Regions from separate parts of the Parabacteroides sp. AF17-28 genome, predicted to be linked through region 3. Evidence: riboswitches for the same ligand, from Rfam matches in the RefSeq annotation. Region 3 holds a riboswitch; each other region holds the start of a gene.
What was found. Region 3 has a riboswitch for thiamine pyrophosphate ahead of DWW90_RS15140 (sulfide-dependent adenosine diphosphate thiazole synthase). Riboswitches for the same ligand answer to the same signal wherever they lie in the genome.

Region 1: another riboswitch for thiamine pyrophosphate. It lies ahead of thiD (bifunctional hydroxymethylpyrimidine kinase/phosphomethylpyrimidine kinase); the one in region 3 lies ahead of DWW90_RS15140 (sulfide-dependent adenosine diphosphate thiazole synthase).
Region 2: another riboswitch for thiamine pyrophosphate. It lies ahead of DWW90_RS05680 (TonB-dependent receptor); the one in region 3 lies ahead of DWW90_RS15140 (sulfide-dependent adenosine diphosphate thiazole synthase).

The regions. Positions count from the first base shown of each region.
Region 1 covers NZ_QUGV01000004.1:79,421-86,120, reverse strand. The annotation lists gene thiC (phosphomethylpyrimidine synthase ThiC) at 1-535, opposite strand, end outside; gene DWW90_RS03910 (thiamine phosphate synthase) at 551-1,288, opposite strand; gene DWW90_RS03905 (thiamine phosphate synthase) at 1,279-1,878, opposite strand; gene thiD (bifunctional hydroxymethylpyrimidine kinase/phosphomethylpyrimidine kinase) at 1,875-2,714, opposite strand; TPP riboswitch at 2,736-2,833, opposite strand; gene DWW90_RS03895 (DUF5686 and carboxypeptidase-like regulatory domain-containing protein) at 2,964-5,519, shown strand; gene DWW90_RS03890 (BamA/TamA family outer membrane protein) at 5,520-6,700, opposite strand, start outside.
Region 2 covers NZ_QUGV01000006.1:20,557-27,256, forward strand. The annotation lists gene DWW90_RS05670 (thiamine diphosphokinase) at 645-1,274, opposite strand; gene pnuC (nicotinamide riboside transporter PnuC) at 1,258-1,869, opposite strand; gene DWW90_RS05680 (TonB-dependent receptor) at 1,873-4,092, opposite strand; TPP riboswitch at 4,174-4,275, opposite strand; gene rimP (ribosome assembly cofactor RimP) at 4,444-4,911, shown strand; gene nusA (transcription termination factor NusA) at 4,918-6,216, shown strand; gene infB (translation initiation factor IF-2) at 6,237-6,700, shown strand, end outside.
Region 3 covers NZ_QUGV01000022.1:37,468-44,167, forward strand. The annotation lists gene DWW90_RS15120 (MATE family efflux transporter) at 1-959, shown strand, start outside; gene DWW90_RS15125 (nucleotidyltransferase family protein) at 1,019-1,312, shown strand; gene DWW90_RS15130 (DUF86 domain-containing protein) at 1,305-1,703, shown strand; gene DWW90_RS15135 (AAA family ATPase) at 1,712-2,356, shown strand; TPP riboswitch at 2,375-2,468, shown strand; gene DWW90_RS15140 (sulfide-dependent adenosine diphosphate thiazole synthase) at 2,528-3,295, shown strand; gene DWW90_RS15145 (hypothetical protein) at 3,321-4,286, opposite strand; gene DWW90_RS15150 (DUF6769 family protein) at 4,471-4,875, shown strand; gene DWW90_RS15155 (efflux RND transporter periplasmic adaptor subunit) at 4,981-6,198, shown strand; gene DWW90_RS15160 (efflux RND transporter permease subunit) at 6,302-6,700, shown strand, end outside.

The sequences.
Region 1 (6,700 bases), on a different contig from region 3:
GTCCGGCGGCAATCTCCTTGCGCACAAATTCCGGTGTGATATAGGATTTCAGGCCGAGGGCTTCGATTTGTTGGTTCTCGCGGATTGCCACGTATTCCATTTCGGGTGTGATCACACGCTTTTTTGCATAATACATCTGGGTGATGTTCTTGCCCGGCTTCGCCCGGTAAGGCAGATGGTGTTTCGGGAAACGGATGGCGTCCAGCGACGGGTCTGCCAAACGCTGGCGGCCGTAGTCGGAAGTCAATTCTTCCAATTGTACCAGATCCTTGCGCCCTGCATACCAGGATTCGCGGATGCGGGGAATGCCGTTCTGCGTATTGACTGTGATTTTAGCGTCCGAGAACGGACCGCTGGTGTCGTAAACGATTACGGGATTGTTCTTTTTGTGGATCAGTTCTCCGTCTTCACCACGCGTGACGGTATCCAGTATCTTGATCTTGCGCATGCCCACATTTATCTTGTGGATGCTGCCGGGAACATAGATCTTTTCCGATGAAGGATAGGTAATGCGTATTCTGTTTTTACTTGCCATTGTATTGTATGTTTTTTATATTTCTGAATCGTCCCTGCAAGGGTCCGGCTTGTGTTTGTTGATCTCCCTGATGAAACGGCGTGTTTCTTCCACCGGATCATCGGCATTGATGATCGCTCCGGAGACGGCGATACCTTCTATCCCTGTTTCCATCAAGGGGGCAATATCTTCAAACTGAATGCCTCCGATGGCAAAGATAGGAATTTCGAGACCGGCTTCCCTATATTGTTCCATGATTTTTTGATATCCTTCCAATCCTAACACGGGGCTCAGGTTCTTTTTCGTCTCGGTAAAACGGTACGGCCCCAGGCCGATGTAAGAAGCGCCTTCCCGGTCCGCCTTCAAAATATCCTCGAAGGTGTTTGCCGTTGCGCCGACAAGGAAAAGGTCGTCCAAGCCTTTTTCGATGATGATCCGCCAGGCTTCTGATACCGGCATGTCGTTTTTCCCTAAATGGACGCAATGGATACCGGCTTTGATTGCCATTTCCAGGTTGTCGTCCAGGCAGCAGACACAATCTAAACCGCCTTTGAACAGGGTGAAGTGCGAAACTTCTTTGGCGACTTCAAGGTTCAGATTGTCTTTCATGCGGAGCTGAACCCAGTTGCAACCGCCTTTGATTACCATCTTGATCTCATCCAGCTCTGTATATTTGTTTGTACGATGCGTGATGAACATAAGTCGGTTTTGGCCGGTGAAACAAGCATACCGGCCTCTGCCGGCGCAGCTCTCTAAATAATTGTCTAATTCCATGCTTGTAGTTTTTTATATTGTGTGATAATAATATCCTGTTTGTCTGTCGACGGACGTTCTCCCCAAAGCGCGCCCAACACGGCCGCTCCTCCGAAACGGAAAGGGCGGAGCAACGGGAGAGTGGCGAGGTCTATGCCGCCAAGGGCGAAAACCTTTTCGTTTATGATTCCGGCATCGGAGGCCTGTTGTAAGGTTTCCATTGCAAAACCGCTTCCGTATCCTTCTTTCGAGATGCTCCGGAAGATAGGGCTCAGGAAGAGATAGTCGAGCGACTGGTAGTGTCGGATTTCCTCGATGGAATGGCAGGAACGGCTGACCGTCCCCTTGAAGCCGGATGGCGCCAGGCTGTTACGCCGGTTCAGGTGCACGCCCCCCAAGCCGTAATCTGTTGCCAGCGAAAAGCAGTCGTGGAGCACGATTTTCGGATAGTGGACGGTCGGTATCTTATCCAGCAGTCGGCGCAGTTCGTCAATCTTTCCTTCCGGCTTACGCAGGTGGAGAGATTGCATTCCTTCTTCAAAAAGCCGGGTGAGAATGATGTTTTCTCCCGGAAAGAAGCCCGGTGTCGTGATTACAATCAGCTTTTTCATGCTTTTATTTTTATCAACGGAACGGGAGCGAACAGATGGTTCATAGGTCCATGCCCGTGTCCGGTTTGCACATCGGCACCGGCCTCGAGAGCGGCTGTTACGTACTCTTTTGCCAAGCTTACGGCATCCGGCAATTCTTTTCCCAAAGCCATATAAGCAGCAATTGCGGAAGACAGTGTGCATCCCGTGCCATGCGTGTTTTGTGTCTGAACAGCCGGGACAACCAGTCGGAGAGGGGCTGCATCCTTCGTGAACAGGATATCGGCCCTTTCGCTTCCCTCCAGATGGCCGCCTTTCATCAGGACGGAACGGCATCCCCGGGCTAAAAGCTCTTGAGCGGCTTTTTCCATCTCTTCTTCATTCCGTATCGGCATGCCTGACAGGAAAGCAGCTTCGTCTATATTCGGAGTCACTAACATGACCTTAGGGAACAATTCGTTTACAATGACTTCGATCGTCTCGTCTTCCATCAGCTTGCTGCCGCTTGTCGAAATCATGACAGGGTCGAGAATTACTTTTGAAAGCGAAAAACGGTCGATCGCACAGGCTACAATCCTGGCAGCTTCCCGGTTATGCAACATCCCGATTTTTACGGCATCGACCGTTATATCCTCGAATACGGCATTTATCTGTCCTTCCACTATTTCCGGCGAAACAGCCTGTATCCCCCTTACACCCGTTGTATTCTGGGCGGTAATGGATGTTATTACAGAAGCTCCGAATACGCCTAATGCTGAAAATGTCTTCAGGTCCGCCTGTATTCCTGCACCGCCGCCGCTGTCTGAGCCGGCAATTGTGAGTGCTACCGGATAGCGAAACATTGTGTTTGTTTTCATTTATATATAAAAAAGGAGGGAAAAGCCTTGTCTGTTTTTTCCTACGGCGGCATTACCCGCATCAGGTTCACAGGGTATAATCTCAGCCCGTTTACAGTATGGCACCCCTTTCAACAGGCAAAGGTAGAAAGAATTTTTTTCAATTGGAAGATTATGTGCACGTTTTGGAACACTCTGTAAAAATAAACTGTTATACTTTTGCAGCGTTTAATTAGGGATAAAGTAAAAATCTAAGGATAGAAAATTGTGATGGGGAAAAAGATTGTTTTTTTGCTGGCATCCTTATTTGTGGTATGGATAGCAAATGGACAGAATACGATAATAAAAGGAATAGTGACCGACTCGATTACTGGGGAAGGATTACCTTATGTATCTCTTATATTCAAAGGAACGACGATAGGAACGGCAACTGACGGGGACGGGAATTTCACATTCTCTACTCCGAATGCCAACAGAACCTTGGTTGTTTCCTATCTGGGATATGATACAAAAGAAGTGGGAGTCACTCCGGGCAGGACCAATAATCTGAAAATACAATTAGCGCCGAACGGAATCGCGTTGAATGAGGTCGTTGTCAAGCCGAAAAAGGAGAAATACAGCAAAAAGGAGAATCCGGCTGTGACCTTTGTAAAACAGGTGATTGCTTCACGTGAAAGCAATGACCCTCGTAATCATGACTATTTTCAATACGATCAGTATGAGAAGATGGTCTTTGCGATGAACGATTTCCATCCTAAACCTAAAAAAGACGGAAAGCCGGGCAAGTTTGATTTCCTGGTTGATTTTGTCGATACACTTGATGTCGGTACGACTATTCTACCGGTTTCGGAAAGGGAAAAGGTCGAAACGGTATATTATCGCAAAGAGCCGAAGTCGGAAAAACGGGTTGTCAAAGGCAGCAAAGCATCCGGTGTGGATGAAATATTCTCCCGCGACGGTATCCAGCAGTTCCTGAACGAGGTTTTCCGGGAAGTCGATATCTTTAAAAACGATATTCCTTTGTTTCTGCAACGGTTTGTAAGCCCGCTTTCCACAATCGGACCGAACTATTACAAATATTATCTGCTCGACACGTTGGAGGTGAACGGGCGGAACTGCGTTGATCTGGGGTTTGTCCCCTTCAATTCGGAGACATTCGGTTTTACCGGGCATCTGTTTGTCACGCTCGACTCCACGTTCTTTGTGCAGAAAGCGATCCTTAACGTTCCCAAAGATATCAACTTGAACTTCGTATCCGGAATGACAATCGAACAGACGTTCGAACGTACGCCGGACAGTACCCGTATCATTACGAAAGACGATATCAATGTCAATTTCAAGTTAAGCGAAAAGTCTAAAGGAATGTATGCGCGGCGCCTGAATGTTTACAGCAACCAGTCGTTTGAGGAGCCGGATGCCGAACAGGCCCAGGTGTTCAAGGAGAGTGCGCCTGTTATTACGCTGAAAGAAGCGTATCGGCAGACGGATGAATTCTGGATAAGCAACCGTCCGGAAGAGGGGATTAAGAAGAATCCCAATTCCGTCGAGAAGCTGATGGCAAAATTCCGCTCCGTTCCGATCTTTTACATAACGGAACAGGTCGTATCGATCCTCGTTTCCGGTTATATCCCGACCAATAAGGACCCGTTGAAAAGTAAATTCGAGTTTGGTCCGATGAATACGGCGATCAGTGGTAATGCGATCGAAGGAGCCCGCTTCCGTGTGGGAGGAACAACGACGACGGCATTCAGTAAAAACTTGTTCTTTGACGGCTATATGGCGTATGGGACAAAAGATGAAAAACTGAAATATGACGCTCTTGTCGAATATTCGTTCAACGACCGTAAGGAATATCGTAAGGAGTTCCCGTTGAACTCGATCCGTCTGGAATACATGTACGACATCAACCAGTTGGGACAGCAATATATGTATGCCAGCAAAGATAATATGTTCCTGGCGTGGAAACGTCAGAAAGATACGCGTGCCACTTATTTGCGGCAGGCCGAGTTGACTTACTATCATGAGCATTATAATGGTTTGGCTTATGGGGCTGTTGTCCGTAACCGCCGTGAATATGCTACCGAGTATGCTGTATTCGACCGTATTGGTCCGGATGGGATTATAACACCCACTAAGAGTTATGACATGACGGAGTTGGAACTGAAATTCCGTTATGCAAAGGATGAGAAGTTCTATCAGACGCGTAACCTTCGTTACCCGATTACTTTCGATGCGCTGATCTTCAATTTCAGCCATGTGATGGCGAAGAAAAACCTGTTGGGGTCGTCGTACGATTACCAGCGTACGGATATCGGCATTCAGAAACGTTTCTGGTTCTCGGCTTTCGGTTATATCGATATTATAACCAAAGCGGGAAAAGTCTGGAACAAAGTACCTTATCCATTGTTGATCTTGCCGAATGCCAACCTTTCTTATACGATCCAGCCGGAGTCATATACGAATATGAACGCGATGGAGTTTATCAACGATGAATATGCTTCCTGGGATTTAACTTATTACATGAATGGTAACCTGTTGAACCGCATACCGATGATAAAGAAGTTGAAATGGAGGGAAGTTTTCTGTTTCCGCGGCTTGTGGGGACATCTGACTGAAAAGAATAATCCGATGAATGGTGGAGACGGCTTATATCTCTTCCCCGACGATACTTATACATTGGGAAAAGCGCCTTATATGGAAGCCAGTGTCGGTGTGGAAAACATCTTAAAGTTCCTTCGTCTGGATTATGTCTGGCGTCTGAACTATCGTGATAATCCGGGTATCCAGACGAAGGGCGTTCGTTTTATGATGCGACTGTCGTTCTGATCAGAATGCTTCCGTCATATTCATATAGACCTGCATACCCGGTTGTCCGGGCTCTTTGCCGATATCCAGCCTGAAATTCTTTCCCGGCTGCATCTGGAAACGGAGTCCGGCTCCGAAATTGAATTTCCACTTGTTCCAGTCAAAAGGAGTTTCTCCGATCGTCCCGGTTCCGGCCCAGGCTACAAAACCGCATTTCGCCCAGAAGTTGCCGCTTTTGTACTTTGCCGGTGAACCGAACATATGGCGATATTCGACAATTCCGTAAGCCATCGATTTATCCCGGTATTTGCCCATATAATAGCCGCGAAGGTCGAAGGGAGAACCGAATGTCGGCAACTCCGTAAAAGGAATATCTCCCATGCCGATTTGGCTTTTGGCGATCCAGGCGAGCGTACTGCGCGGACGGAATACGTTCTTGAATTGGCGATATTCGAGTTCGATGATTTCATAATTATAAGCACCTCCGAGATATTTTCCAAACAATTTGACGTTTGTACCTAACAACATCCCTCGTGTAGGAGTTGCAACATCATCACGGGTATCATATTGGATGAGCCCGCCGATACCGACATTGAAATATTTGCTTTTAAATTTCCGGAAATAAGGATCTTCTTCCATTACCGGATTTATATCCGATGCCCGTGTATAATTCAGATCGAACAGGCCGCCTAAATAGAAATGGGGCCGTACTTCCCATACAAAACGCGGATACAGTTGGAAATAGTTTCGGTGGAATTTGGTCGTCGAATCGCTCCGTTCCAGATTTTTAGCCTTTTCAAATCCTTTGCCATAGTAATGCGAAGGTTCATTCCTGTAACCATAACTTACGTAAATGCGAAAACGGTTTTCATTGAAGAAAAATGTTCCCGCACCGGCAACAACGATTGTTCCGTTCAGCGACAGATTCAGACCGGCAGGCAGAAAGGACCGTTGTGAAACAGTATCTTGTTTGTTTATCCGGAAACTGGCTAAGACTGCACCTCCAACACCGAATGAAGCTTCCGGTGTATAAGATGGCCCTCCGAGAACGGACCACCATATATTTTTATGTGCACGAATGGAGTCTTTACGCTGTTGACGGTAGTAGCGTTTTAATTGCCTTTCGTTCAGTTCCACACCGTCAACGGTGATAACCTCTTTCCGGGCTGTGCTATCTGTCGTAATAACATGACCTTGTTCTT
Region 2 (6,700 bases), on a different contig from region 3:
TGGTTTTAACCGGCTCGGATGACAACAGAGAAAATGAAGTGCCGAGCCCATACCAAAAAGCCTACAATTTGATTACCGAAAGACGAAAACACCGGCAATGTGATAAACCTTAACTCCCGGAGAATCGAATATTTGCGAGCAAAGACGAACCGCGTTCCAAATATCCTAAGGAAATTTTGGAGGCTTATTGCTGTGAGGTGCGCAGAAAATTCCCTTGAAGTAACGCTTCAGCGCTCTGAAGGTTGACTTCGTACTATATGAAGTCCGACTTCGGGGCAACAAAGTTCCGGATCAGAGCGATAAAGTCCCTCTTCATGGCGATAAGGTGCCAGATCATAGGAAAAAGCCCCTTTTTGATAGTAGAAAAGTAGATTAGCATTTGTTCGGTTTCGGATGTTTTTTTACCCTGAAAAACGCGTTTTATACAATAAGCCCTCCGCCGCAGGCTCTCTTTTGCCGTTTCGTTTCAACGAACGGTTTTTGAGCTTAGGGATGTGCCAAAACTGCCCTGTCCCCGCGCTTGACGCGGGGCCGCAATAGAACAGTCCTTATCAATCAGTTGTTTATACGGTCGGTTTTAATGCGATCCCGCGTCAAGCGCGGGAACGGGATAGTTCACTTTTTCTTAGAAATGAACTATTCGTTTACAGGGTGCGGTAGACTAAGACCTGGCTGCCGGGCGAAAGGGTGATGGTGAAGCTGTCTCCTGTCGCTTCGTTGAGAGTCCCTTGCCACCAAGCTGTCAGCTGGCGGTCGTTTATCGGCCAGCGGAGACCGGATGTTGTTATCCTGCCGCAGGGGGAGAGGGAGAAAAGGGATACTTGCTGCCCGGGGTGGCTGTCCAGCGTTGTTGTTTGCCGGATGGGGGTGAAGATGCCATAGTCCGAAAGCATTTCCACACGGTCGAACAGGGAGGCATAATCAGCCAACAGGGAAATGTTGCCCAGTGTATGGTCTTCGCGTAACCCGGTGGCTCCTAATATCAGGACCTCTTTTTCTCCGGATTGGTGGGCAAAACGGACGGATTTTGTCAGGTCGTTGATTTCCTGGTCTTCTACGATGTGGATACGGCCGGCATACAGTTCCCGGAAGCGGGGTTGAATGCTGTCCAGATCACCGACAATGGCTGTCGGGGTGATGCCTGCATCATGCAAAGCCTGTACGGCTCCGTCGCAGGCTATGATGACGGAGGCTTCGCGCAGCAGGCGGAGCGGCAAAGTGGTTTGCGGAAAATTGCCGTTTGCGATGACGACGCAATTATAAGGTGCTATCATTTGTTTTTATTCCTTTCTTTTTCCAGGTGTATAATCCGACTGCAGCCAGTATGGCATAGCAAATATATAGAAACATGGTGGGGTATAGTCCACGCAGGTAATAAAGATAGACGGATACGCAGTTGACGATGATCCAGAATATCCAATGCTCGATGATCCGGCGGGCCAGCATCCAGGTGGCGACGATCCCGACGGCAGTGGTAAACGCATCACCGGCAGGGATAGGCGAATCGGTGAAATTATGCAGGATATAATAGAGCAAGGCATAAATTGCAAGGATTGCGAGGATTATTCCCGTAAGAAGTGGGAACGTCATGTTGCGGTAGAGGATTGCTTCATTCGCCGGGGCGTTCTGATTTGTTTTTTCCTCGTTTATTGCTTTTTTACGGGTCCATTGCCAAAAGCCATATATGCTGATGGCGACATAATAGATGTTCAACCCCATGTCGGCATATATTTTTGAAAAGAAAAAGACGAACACATAGACCAGGGAGGTCAGGAAGCCGACTACCCACATGGCACGGTGCTGCCTGATCTCTAAAAGCAGATAAAGCAACCCCGTCAATACTCCGAAATATTCCAATAATTGTTCCATTGTTTAAAACTTGAATGTTACCCGGCCCATGGCATTTATCCCCGCCTGGGTGAAATAGCCGTCTTCTTTGTAACGCTCACCGTCGACCATTGCTGAGTAAACCCAGGCATTCGTCTCGTATTGCTCGTTAAATATATTGTTTATTGTGACATCAAGAGCGATTTCTTTCATAAACTTCGGCTTGAAGACATAGCCGACACGCAGATTGCTTACAAAGTAAGGATCGATGGAGCGGTCTTTGCTGGAAGTATTGTCGATATATTGGCGTCCGACAAACTGGGAGTTAAAGCTTGCACTGAGTTGTTTCCAATTGAAGTTGAACATGCTGTTGGCGATGATATCCGGTGAAAAAGCGATATTGGTCGTTCCCAGCTTATTGTGATCCTCACGCTGATAGCCCCAATCGCCGTTAGGGAGGGTTTCGTACACTTCGATGCTTTCTGTGAAATTCTTGATTTTGTTCCGGCTCAATGTCAGGTTCCCGCTCCAATCCAGCCAACGGGCGATTTCCACGCCTCCGGTCAACTCGATCCCCATGCGGTAGCTGTCTTTGATATTGGAGGTAAGGGCTTCACCGATTTCACTGATCTTACCGGTCAGGATTAATTGGTTGCTATAGTCCATGAAATAAAGGTTTGCACCGACGTGAAAACGGGAATTTCCGAAACCATAGCCTGCTTCGTAGTCGTATAAGGTTTCATGTTGCGGACGTTCGTCCGGGCCGGCCTCTGTGAAGTTGTCCCGGTTGGGTTCGCGGTTGGCTACGGAGAATGAGACGAAAGCATTGTGCCCGTCTTTTTGGAAATTAATACCCGCTTTGGGGTTGAAGAAGTTCCAGTATTTATTGATATTTACGTTGTCACCGGCTTTATCGTCACTTCCTTTGATTGTGTAGTGGATGCCTCGGTATTGCATATCCAGGTAGCCGTTCAGGTGAGGATGGAACTGGTAGTTGGCCTTTGCGTACATATTATAATCCAGCTTATTGCCGGTATTGCGGTAGTATTCATAATCAGGTTCGGGAAGGCTGTTCGATTGTTTTGCCCACATGACGCGGCCGAAATGGTTGCCGTCATAACGGTTGATAGCGGCTCCTACTGAGAATTGCAGGCGTTCGCCCCGGAAATTGGCACTGTAGATGGCTCCATAGAAATCATTTTCCAGCCATTTGCGGCGAACGAGATCGGTCTTGGTGATCGTATCGCCCTGGCTGTTGATATAAGGATTCAGTTTGTAGCTTTTAAACTTAGCGCCGCCTTTATAATCTTCATAGTAACCTGCTCCGTGTGTGTAATGGAGAGTCAGGTTCATGTTCCAGAGATCGTTTAAGCGCTGGCTGGCGGTCAGATGGTAGTTTTGCTGCCGATAGTTGTCTGTCTGGTTTTTGTAGTATTTGGTCACTCCATCCTCTTTATATTCACCGCAGGGATTGTATGTGCGGTTGGAATCCAGCATATAGGACGGAACACCGGTCCATGCCTGATAGGTTTTTTCGATACTGCCGAATGTCTGGAAACGAATCAGCGTGTTGTCTCCGTAATAGGCGGCCGATGCGAAGTAGGAATGCATATTGGCATCGGCCCGATCTATGTAGCCGTCGCTTTGGATATTGGAATAACGGGCGTCGAAAACAAAATGGTCATTGAGAAGTCCGGTACCGAACTTGACTGTATTCTTGACAGTTCCGAACGAGCCGGCTGATACCGAATATTCGGCGTAGGGCTTCAGTTCCGATTTTTGTGTCTGCATAGAGACGGTTGCACCGAATGCGGCAGCCCCATTGGTAGAAGTCCCGGCACCGCGCTGTATCTGGATATTGTCAACCGAAGAGGCGAAATCGGGCATATTCACCCAGAAGACGGTATGCGACTCCGAGTCGTTCACGGGTACTCCGTTGACTGTGATATTGATACGGTTGGCATCTGTTCCGCGAATGCGGAAACCGGAGTAACCGATACCCGTTCCGGCATCCGAAGTCATGATAACGGACGGTGATTGTAGGATCAGGTAGGGGATACCTTGTCCGTCGTTCCGTCGTTTCAGTTCGTCTTGTGTTAACTCGCTGTAGGCGACAGGCGTCCCTTTGGCGACTTTGGTTGCTGTGACAACAACTTCATCCAGTGATACGTCTTTGGAAATTTTCAGTGAATCGGCAGGTTCGACAGTTATTCCCTGCGCAGTCAGTACAGCCCATGATGAGGCTAAAATAAATACACTTTTCATCCTTTGTTTTTTTGATAACCTAAATAAAATAAACGAACGGTGAAAAGGAGTGTCGGAAGAAATATACCATGCAAGCCCGGAAGGCTTGGTTTTTCAATTCCCTACGCCGGCATTATCCGTACAGGTAATATGGGTATGTTCTCAGCCTATGGTATTGAACCATAAGCACCCCTTTTGAATTCGGGTACAAAGAAACGTAAAAAGAGGGAATCTTACAATATCTGATACGGATATGAAAGAAATAATAATATTTGTTTGAAAACTCATTGATTATTTGTATATTTGCGGGCGATTAAGCGAAGATGAGGAGGGGGCGGGCAGTCCCCTTCTTTTGTTCTTAACTGTATGTGTATGATTGAAAAGGACGTAATAAGTCAGTTGGTTGAAGAGAAATTAGCTTCTTCCGACAATTATTTGGTAGACGTAGTAATTAAACCGGGTAACCTGATTATCATAGAGATAGATAATGATGAGGGTGTTTGCATCGACGACTGTGTGGAGTTGAGCCGTTATGTGGAAGGTCACCTGGACCGGGATGCGGAAGACTTCGAGCTTGAAGTGGGTTCCGCCGGTATAACATCTCCGTTTAAAGTGCTTCGCCAGTATGTGAAAAATATAGGCAATGAAGTGGAAATGCTGCTTAAAAACGGTACGAAGTTGGCAGGTGTATTGAAATCGGCCGATGAAAACGGGGTAGTCGTAACTGTTGAAAAACAGGTAAAACCCGAAGGTGCCAAGCGTAAGGTGGCTGTACAGGAAGACCAGTCATATACATTCGATGAAATAAAATATACAAAATACTTAATAAGATTCAAGTAAAAGATTATGGCCAAGAAAGAGGAAACAATCAGTATGATTGACACACTTGCTGAGTTCAAGGAGTTGAAGAATATAGATAAGGATACGATGATCAGCGTGTTGGAAGACTCATTCCGCAACGTGATCGCTAAAATGTTCGGTACGGATGAAAATTACGACGTAATTATCAATCCTGAGAAAGGAGACTTTGAAATCTGGAGAAACCGTACGGTTGTTGCAGATGACGAACTGGAAGACTCTAACCTTCAGCTGACATTGACTGAGGCCCGTAAGATCGACGCTGATTGCGAAGTCGGCGAAGAAGTAACCGACGAAGTGCATTTTGCAGACTTCGGACGTCGTGCCATCTTGAACCTGCGTCAGACGTTAGCTTCAAAAATACTTGAATTACAGAAAGACAGCTTATTTGCTAAATATAAAGATAAAATCGGTAACATCATTGCTGCCGATGTTTATCAGGTATGGAAGAAAGAAATCCTGTTGCTGGATGACGAGGGTAATGAGTTGCTGCTCCCGAAAACAGAACAGATCCCGACAGACTTTTACCGCAAAGGTGAGACAGTACGTGCAATCGTACAACGGGTGGATAATTACAACAACAATCCGAAGATTATTCTTTCCCGTACAGACAAATTATTCCTGCAGCGTTTGTTTGAACTCGAAGTGCCTGAAATCAATGATGGTCTGATCACTATCAAGGCAATAGCCCGTATTCCGGGAGAGAGAGCAAAAGTAGCCGTAGAGTCGTACGACGACCGTATCGATCCGGTTGGCGCCTGCGTCGGAATGAAGGGTTCCCGTATTCACGGTATCGTTCGCGAGCTGAGAAACGAGAATATCGATGTAATTAATTATACATCCAATGTATCGCTGTTTATCCAGCGTGCATTAAGCCCGGCTAAAATTTCCTCTATACGAGTGAACGAAGAAGAACATAAGGCAGAGGTTTATCTTCGTCCTGAAGAAGTTTCATTGGCTATCGGTAAGGGTGGTTTGAATATCAAACTGGCCTGTATGTTGACCGAATATGCAATTGACGTATTCCGCGATGTGGAAGGTGCAGATGAAGAAGACATCTACTTGGATGAATTCTCGGATGAAATCGATGCTTGGGTTATCGAAGCGCTGAAAAATACAGGATGCTATACCGCGAAGAGCGTGTTAGCGATGAGCCGCGACGAGATAATTGAACGTGCCGACCTCGAAGAACAGACTGTTGACGAGGTACTTGCTATCTTATCTGCCGAATTTGAAGAAGAGGTTGAAGAGAGAGAAGAAAAAGAAGAGGATGAAACTCAGGAATAAGTATTACGACAAAGTTTGATATGCCCATAAAATTAATACAAGTACAAAGGAAATTAAATGTAGGAATCAACACAGTTGTTGACTTCTTACGCAAGAAAGGGTTCGAGGTTGAGGATAACAATCCCAACACGCGAATCGGTGATGAACAGTATGCTTTGCTCGTAAAAGAGTTTGGTAAAGATTTACCGGACGGAGGGCGTGAGCGTGAGCGGGTTGTGCCCGAACGCCCTCATAAGGAAATTGCTTCTGTGAAAGAAGAAAGGAATTCGGAAATAAAGACTGTGATACCGGAAGAATTCAAGCCCAAAATTGTTACAAAGGGCCGGATCGATCTGGACAGACCGCATAAAAGAACACAGGAAGAACGACCTGAACCGGTTTCTGCTCCTGTGGAAAAGAAAGTAGAGGTGCCTGTGGAGGCTCCTGCTGCAAAAACTGCTGAAGCTCCGGCTCCGGAGGTGAAAACCCCGGAAGTAAAAGTGCC
Region 3 (6,700 bases):
AGAATACGATCGGGTATGCGCGCGATTACATGAAAGTGATCCTGATGGGGAATGTGGTGACGCATATGTATTTAGGACTGAACTCAGTCCTGCGCTCTTCCGGCTTTCCGAAGATGGCTATGTATGCAACGCTGGCATCCGTGGTGATCAACTGTGTGTTGAATCCCCTCTTTATCTTCGGTTTCGGCTGGGGAATCAAGGGGTCGGCGTGGGCAACGGTTATCTCGCAGGTTATTTCCCTGACCGGACAATTGATCCATTTCTCCCGGCCGACACAACTTTTGCATTTTAAAAAGGGCATTTTCCGACTGAAGAATGAGATTGTGAAAGGCATCCTCTACATTGGGCTGTCGCCTTTCCTGATGAACCTTTGCGCTTGTTTGATCGTAATCCTGATTAATCGGGGGCTGAAAGAACATGGGGGCGATATGGCGATCGGGGCATACGGGATCGTGAACCGGATTATATTTCTTTTTATTATGATTATCATGGGATTCAACCAGGGAATGCAACCGATTGCCGGTTATAATTTCGGTGCCCGCCTCTATCCGCGTGTGACGGAGGTGACGAAGCTGACGATGAAGTGGGCGATCGGGGTGGCAACAACAGGTTTTCTGCTTTGCCAGCTGTTCCCTTCGATGATTGTCCGTATGTTTACAACCTATCCGGAGTTGATTGCGGCGGCTGTATCAGGCTTGCATATCGTCTTTGCCGTTTTTCCGATTGTCGGATTCCAGATGGTGGCGACGAACTTTTTCCTTTCTATCGGGATGTCGAAAAAGGCGATCTTTCTTTCGTTGACGCGTCAGTTGCTGTTCCTCGTACCCTGCCTGCTGATTCTTCCTCCCTGGCTTGGCACGTTGGGCGTCTGGATCAGTATTCCGATTGCCGATGCGACTGCTACCGCCGTGACCGCTGTTGTATTAATAAACCAGTTCAGGAAGTTTCGTGCTAAATAAAAAATGTATATCTTTGTGACAACACATACTATTTAGATAAACTAATATTCAATGTAAGTATGAGGACAAGAGCAGAATATCTGGAACTACTTCGCTGTTATAAACAACAGATGGCCGAACGATATGGTATTATCCGTTTGGGAATATTCGGTTCTGTTTCCCGTAATGAACAAAATATAGATAGCGATTTGGACGTTTGTGTAGAGATGAAGGAGCCGGATGGCTTTATTCTTCTAAATATTAAATACGAATTAGAAGAATTGCTGAACTGTAAGATCGACATAATTCGTCTTCGTGATAATATGAATATCTTACTAAAAAGAAATATAGAGAGGGACGGGATATATGTGTAAGGAAGAAGTTCTATTATTATTTAAACAAATCAGAGATTCGTTGTGTACGATTGTTACTCGTTCTATACCTGTAAATACAGCTGATGATTTTACTCATTCTCCTGATGGGATGATGAGATTGGATAGTATTTGTATGTTGTTGGTTACTATTGGTGAAGCAGTAAAGAATATTGATAAGTATACACATAAATCTCTTTTCTCAAAATATCCGGCAATAAGCTGGCGGAATGTGATGGGGCTGCGTGATATAATTGCACATCAGTATTTTAATGTGGATGCAGAAATAATTCTTCGTATCGTAAAAGTAAATGTTCCTCAATTACAGAATGAAATTGATCGCATTATAATAGATTTAGAGAAAGATGCATTAGAAGAGAATGCAGATAAATAGAAATAATTATGGACGACAATAAAATCATACTCACCATCGGCCGGCAGTTTGGCAGTGGTGGCCGCGAGATAGGGCAGAAGTTGGCAAAGGCGCTGGGTATTGCCTATTATGACAAACAACTGATGGCGATTGCTGCCAAGGAGAGCGGGCTCAGTGAAGAGTTTTTTGAGAAGGCTGACGAACGGGCATCCAGTGGGCTGGCATACGCTTTTACGATGGGCTATTCCTATATGGGGCTGTTTCCTCCGTATGCCGATGTGTTGTCTAACGACCGTTTGTTCCTCTACCAGAGTGATGCGATCCGGAACTTGGCGGAGAAAGGTTCTTGCATAATTGTGGGCCGATGTGCCGATTATATCTTGCGCGACGATCCGGATTGTTTGAGTTTCTTTATCCATAACAACAAAGAAAACCGGATCCAGCGGATTATCGAAAACCAGCATGTTACGGTGGAACAGGCGGAAGAGTTGATGACAAAAACCGACAAATCGCGTGCTGCCTACTATAACTATTATACGAATAAAGAGTGGGGAGTTGCCTCGAGCTATAACTTCTCGATTGATGTTTCCGTGTTGGGAGTGGACGAAACAGTCGAGTTTATGAAAAGTTTTGTAGAACGGAAAATGAATAAACGCCCGCCGCATTTCGGATAATTTATTATCTTTGCAACCGACTTATCATAGGGGTGCCTTACTATCAGGCTGAGATTATACCCATAGAACCTGCCCGGGTAATGCCGTGAAGGGAAAAGGTAGAATTGCTAAATAAAGGGGAGCGTTACCTCTATGTGCTTCCCGATGTTTAAACTCTAATTATTATTTTGTATGGAACAGATTGTTTCAACAGGAATTATTGACTCTTACTTTGCGAAGTTGAAGAGTAATTTGTCTATTGATGTCGCTATTGTAGGCGGTGGTCCTTCCGGTATTGTTGCCGCTTATTACCTGGCTAAAGCCGGAAAGAAAGTTGCTTTGTTCGACCGTAAACTGGCTCCCGGTGGAGGTATGTGGGGCGGCGCCATGATGTTTAACGACATCGTCGTGCAGGAAGAAGCCATGCCGATCGTGAAAGAGTTGGGCGTTAGCTATAAGGATGCCGGTAACGGTACTTATATTATGGACTCCGTACACACCACTTCTGCCTTGATCTATAACGCAACGAAGGCCGGTGCAACTATTTTCAACTGCTATTCTGTAGAAGACGTTGTGTTCCATAACGACGCCGTAGCCGGCGTGGTTGTGAATTGGGCTCCGGTTATCCGTGAAGGTATGCATGTGGACCCGCTGACGATCATGGCAAAGGCTGTTCTGGAAGGAACAGGTCACGATTGCGAAATTGCCCGCGTAGTTGCCCGCAAGAACGATATTAAATTGAACACTCCGACCGGCGGTGTGATCGGCGAACGTTCGTTGAACGTCGAGTTAGGCGAATCTACGACTGTCGAGAATACAAAGGAAATCTATCCGGGATTGTTCGTTTCCGGTATGGCTGCCAATGGTGTAAGCGGTAGTTTCCGTATGGGACCGATCTTCGGCGGTATGCTGATGAGCGGAAAGAAAGCGGCTGAACTTATCTGTGCGAAAATCGGTTAACACTTTCAACTATCAAAATGCTCTTTCAGAGCATTTTGATATGTTCCCGTTGTGCGTTGAAGAACTGGATGCGTTGTATTTCTCCGCTCACCGATATGTTGGTCGAGAAGCGTTTGAGAGATTTGATCCATTCCCGCTGGCTCTGACAGAACTCCTTGTCTTTAGAAGAGATCGAGTTGATCGAGAAGATGCGAATCATCCCGAATTCGAAATTCTTCATGCTGACGTAGCTGTAAGTCGCTTCGAAATCAATATTCGAAATATAGATATTAACGTTCTTTCCGCTAATCGGATACTTGCCGATGGTTGCAATCTCTTCCAGTTCGTCAAGCAAATGAAAAAGTTCCTCTTTCAGTTTTGCAACTTCTTCTTCCGTGACTAAATGTATATCCTGAAAATATTTGATATCATTGACCAGGTGTTTGAAGATCAATTGATCCCATATGTAATTGGTCGTCTCGATTTCTTGGGAGATGTTGACAAATTTTTTTTGTGCATCGGCCAGTTCTTCCGTCAGTTGAAGTTCGGAGAAGTTTTTAACGCAGTTTACTTTCTCATGCTGATACATCCATTTGAACAGGCGGAAGCGTGAAAGATATTCATATCTCAGATAAAACGCTTGCGGTATCATATTGGATGCTGTGCAAAGATCGGATTCAGGATCACCGGCTATAGTTTCCAATACTTCCGTGTAATGCCTGATGATAGATGAGTAGGTCTTTAGTGGTTCTGAATAATGCAAAAAGTTCAGATTGAACATGGTATTATTTGTAAAACCAGCACTGACGACCTGGTCCAGTGAAACGCCTAATTTTTTTGATAAGGTGGCTGCTTCTGCTAATGTAAAAGGTACCTCGCCTCTTAATCTGCGGTAGACAGCTTCTTTCCCGATGTATAAAATGTCCATTAATTCATTTGCGAGATTTGAACCATCGGGAATTTTCATTTTTAACGCTTCTATCAGATTATTGTTGAGTACATCTGTTGTCATTTTATTTCTCCCTATTAAATATGTATATGTAGTATTTACTCTTATAACGCAAGAAAGAGCTCTTTTGTTCCGAAAAATGAAATAAAAATGAATCAAAAGTCAATTATGAGAGTCAAATTGGCCTTATTCTTTAGATGTATAATTGTGTAGTAATGAAAAACTTCTTATTTTTGCATCACTAAGTATGAGAGCGAAACGGAAAATATATCAGTATGTGATGCTGCTTGTTAGTATCGTGGTGCTACTGTCGGTCGTTGTGCCGCATCATCACCATAGTAACGGGTTGCCGTGCTATAAATCGTTGTCGACCGAAGCGGCTCATGGTGGGCATGGCAGTTCGCAATCGCATGACTGCGGCTGTAACGGGCATAACATCGCGCTCTATACATCTATCTTTTCACATACGACAGATGGAGATGCAAGTCAATATCTGTTCCCCTTGCTTGTACTTTTTGACTATATAAATCCTCCTGTTCCGGTATTCTATAAACTCTTATTTGAGAAAGACCGGTCCTTTTACATCGAGTCCCTGCATGATACGTGGATAATATCTGCGTCAGGGCTTCGTGCGCCTCCGTTCTATGTATAATTGATGATTGAGTGAAGTCGTGTCAAGAGTGTTAATTCCCGCTTTTGATGCAACCTTCTATCCTTATTATTTATTATCGAATATACATTAGACAAATCTATCAGAATGAAGAAGATATATTTAGTGTGGGTGATTTTCGCCTACCTGTTAGCGGGTTGCAGTGGGAATACTGCGACTCACGGAGAGCACGAACACGAAGCTCACGAGCATGAAGAAGGACATGATCACGATCATGAGGGGCATGACCATGAACACGAAGGGTATGATCATGCACATGAAGAAGCCGGTGGAGGACATGCCGGAGAAATATCCTTTAAAAAGGCGCTTGCGGAAGCAGTCGGGCTGAAGACGCATAAGGTGGAACCGGGCGCTTTCACGGATGTGATCAAAACAAGCGGCCGTGTGATGGCGGCCCAGGGAGAAGAGTCGGCTGTTGTCGCTACAGTCCCCGGTGTGGTGACATTCGGCAACCTGTCGTTTGTCGATGGAGCGGCTGTACGCAAGGGGCAGGCAATCTTGAGTCTTGCATCCAGCGGGCTGTCTGACGGAAATGTGGCAGCCAAAGCCAAATATGCGTATGAGAACGCAAAGAAGGAATATGAACGCATGGACGCCTTGATAGGGGATAAGATCGTTTCAGCCAAAGATTTCGAGCAGGCCCGCCTGAATTATGAGAATGCGAAAGTCGCCTGGGAAGCTGTTGCAGGAAAACAGACGGCTAACGGTGTTTCCGTTGTTTCGCCGATAAATGGCTATCTGAAGAACCTGCAAGTGAAGGAGGGTGATTATGTGACTGTCGGCCAGCCGTTGGCGACTATCTCACAGAACAACCGCCTGGTGCTGCGTGCGGAGGTTTCGGAGAAATATTATAACTATTTGCCTTCCGTGCAGTCCGCTAATTTCCGTACGCCGTATGACAATGCGACTTATAAACTGTCCGACCTGCGCGGACGTCTGCTTTCGTATGGGAAGGCTTCCGATGCAAACTCGTTTTATGTGCCGGTAACGTTCGAGTTCGACAACAAAGGCGCTATCATTCCCGGTTCGTTCGTGGAAATCTATCTGCTTACCGCACCGCTACAAAATGTGATAAGCGTTCCCGTCTCTGCACTTATCGAGGAGCAGGGCGTCTATTCCGTCTATGTTCGCGAGCATGAGGAAGCCTACAAGAAAGTGCCTGTGACGTTAGGAGCCGATAACGGTTCCGAAGTGCAGATCCTGAGCGGCCTGAAAGCCGGTGATGAAGTCGTGACCGAAGGCGCATACCAGATCAAGTTGGCTTCTGCCTCTAATGCTATTCCTGCACATACACACAACCATTAATAATGTGCCAATGTGCCAATATGCCAATATGCAAATGGATAGAATGTCTTTATCCTGTAGCCATTGGCATATTGACACATTAGCAAATTGAATAATTATTTCTATGCTGAACAAGATAATATATTACTCGCTGCATAACAGGCTGGTTGTACTGGTCTGTTCCCTGCTGCTGATGATTGCCGGAACATATACGGCGTTCCATACGGATGTGGATGTGTTCCCGGATTTGAATGCGCCGACTGTTGTTATCATGACGGAGGCGAATGGCATGGCGCCCGAAGAGGTGGAACGCCTGGTTACTTTCCCGGTGGAAACGGCTGTGAACGGTGCGATGGATGTGCGCCGTGTGCGTTCGTCTTCTACAACCGGTTTTTCGGTTGTCTGGGTTGAGTTCGATTGGGGGACGGATATTTACCGGGCCCGCCAAATCGTATCCGAGAAGCTGGCCGTTGTCGGTGAAAGCCTGCCGGAGAATGTTGGGAAACCGACATTAGGCCCGCAA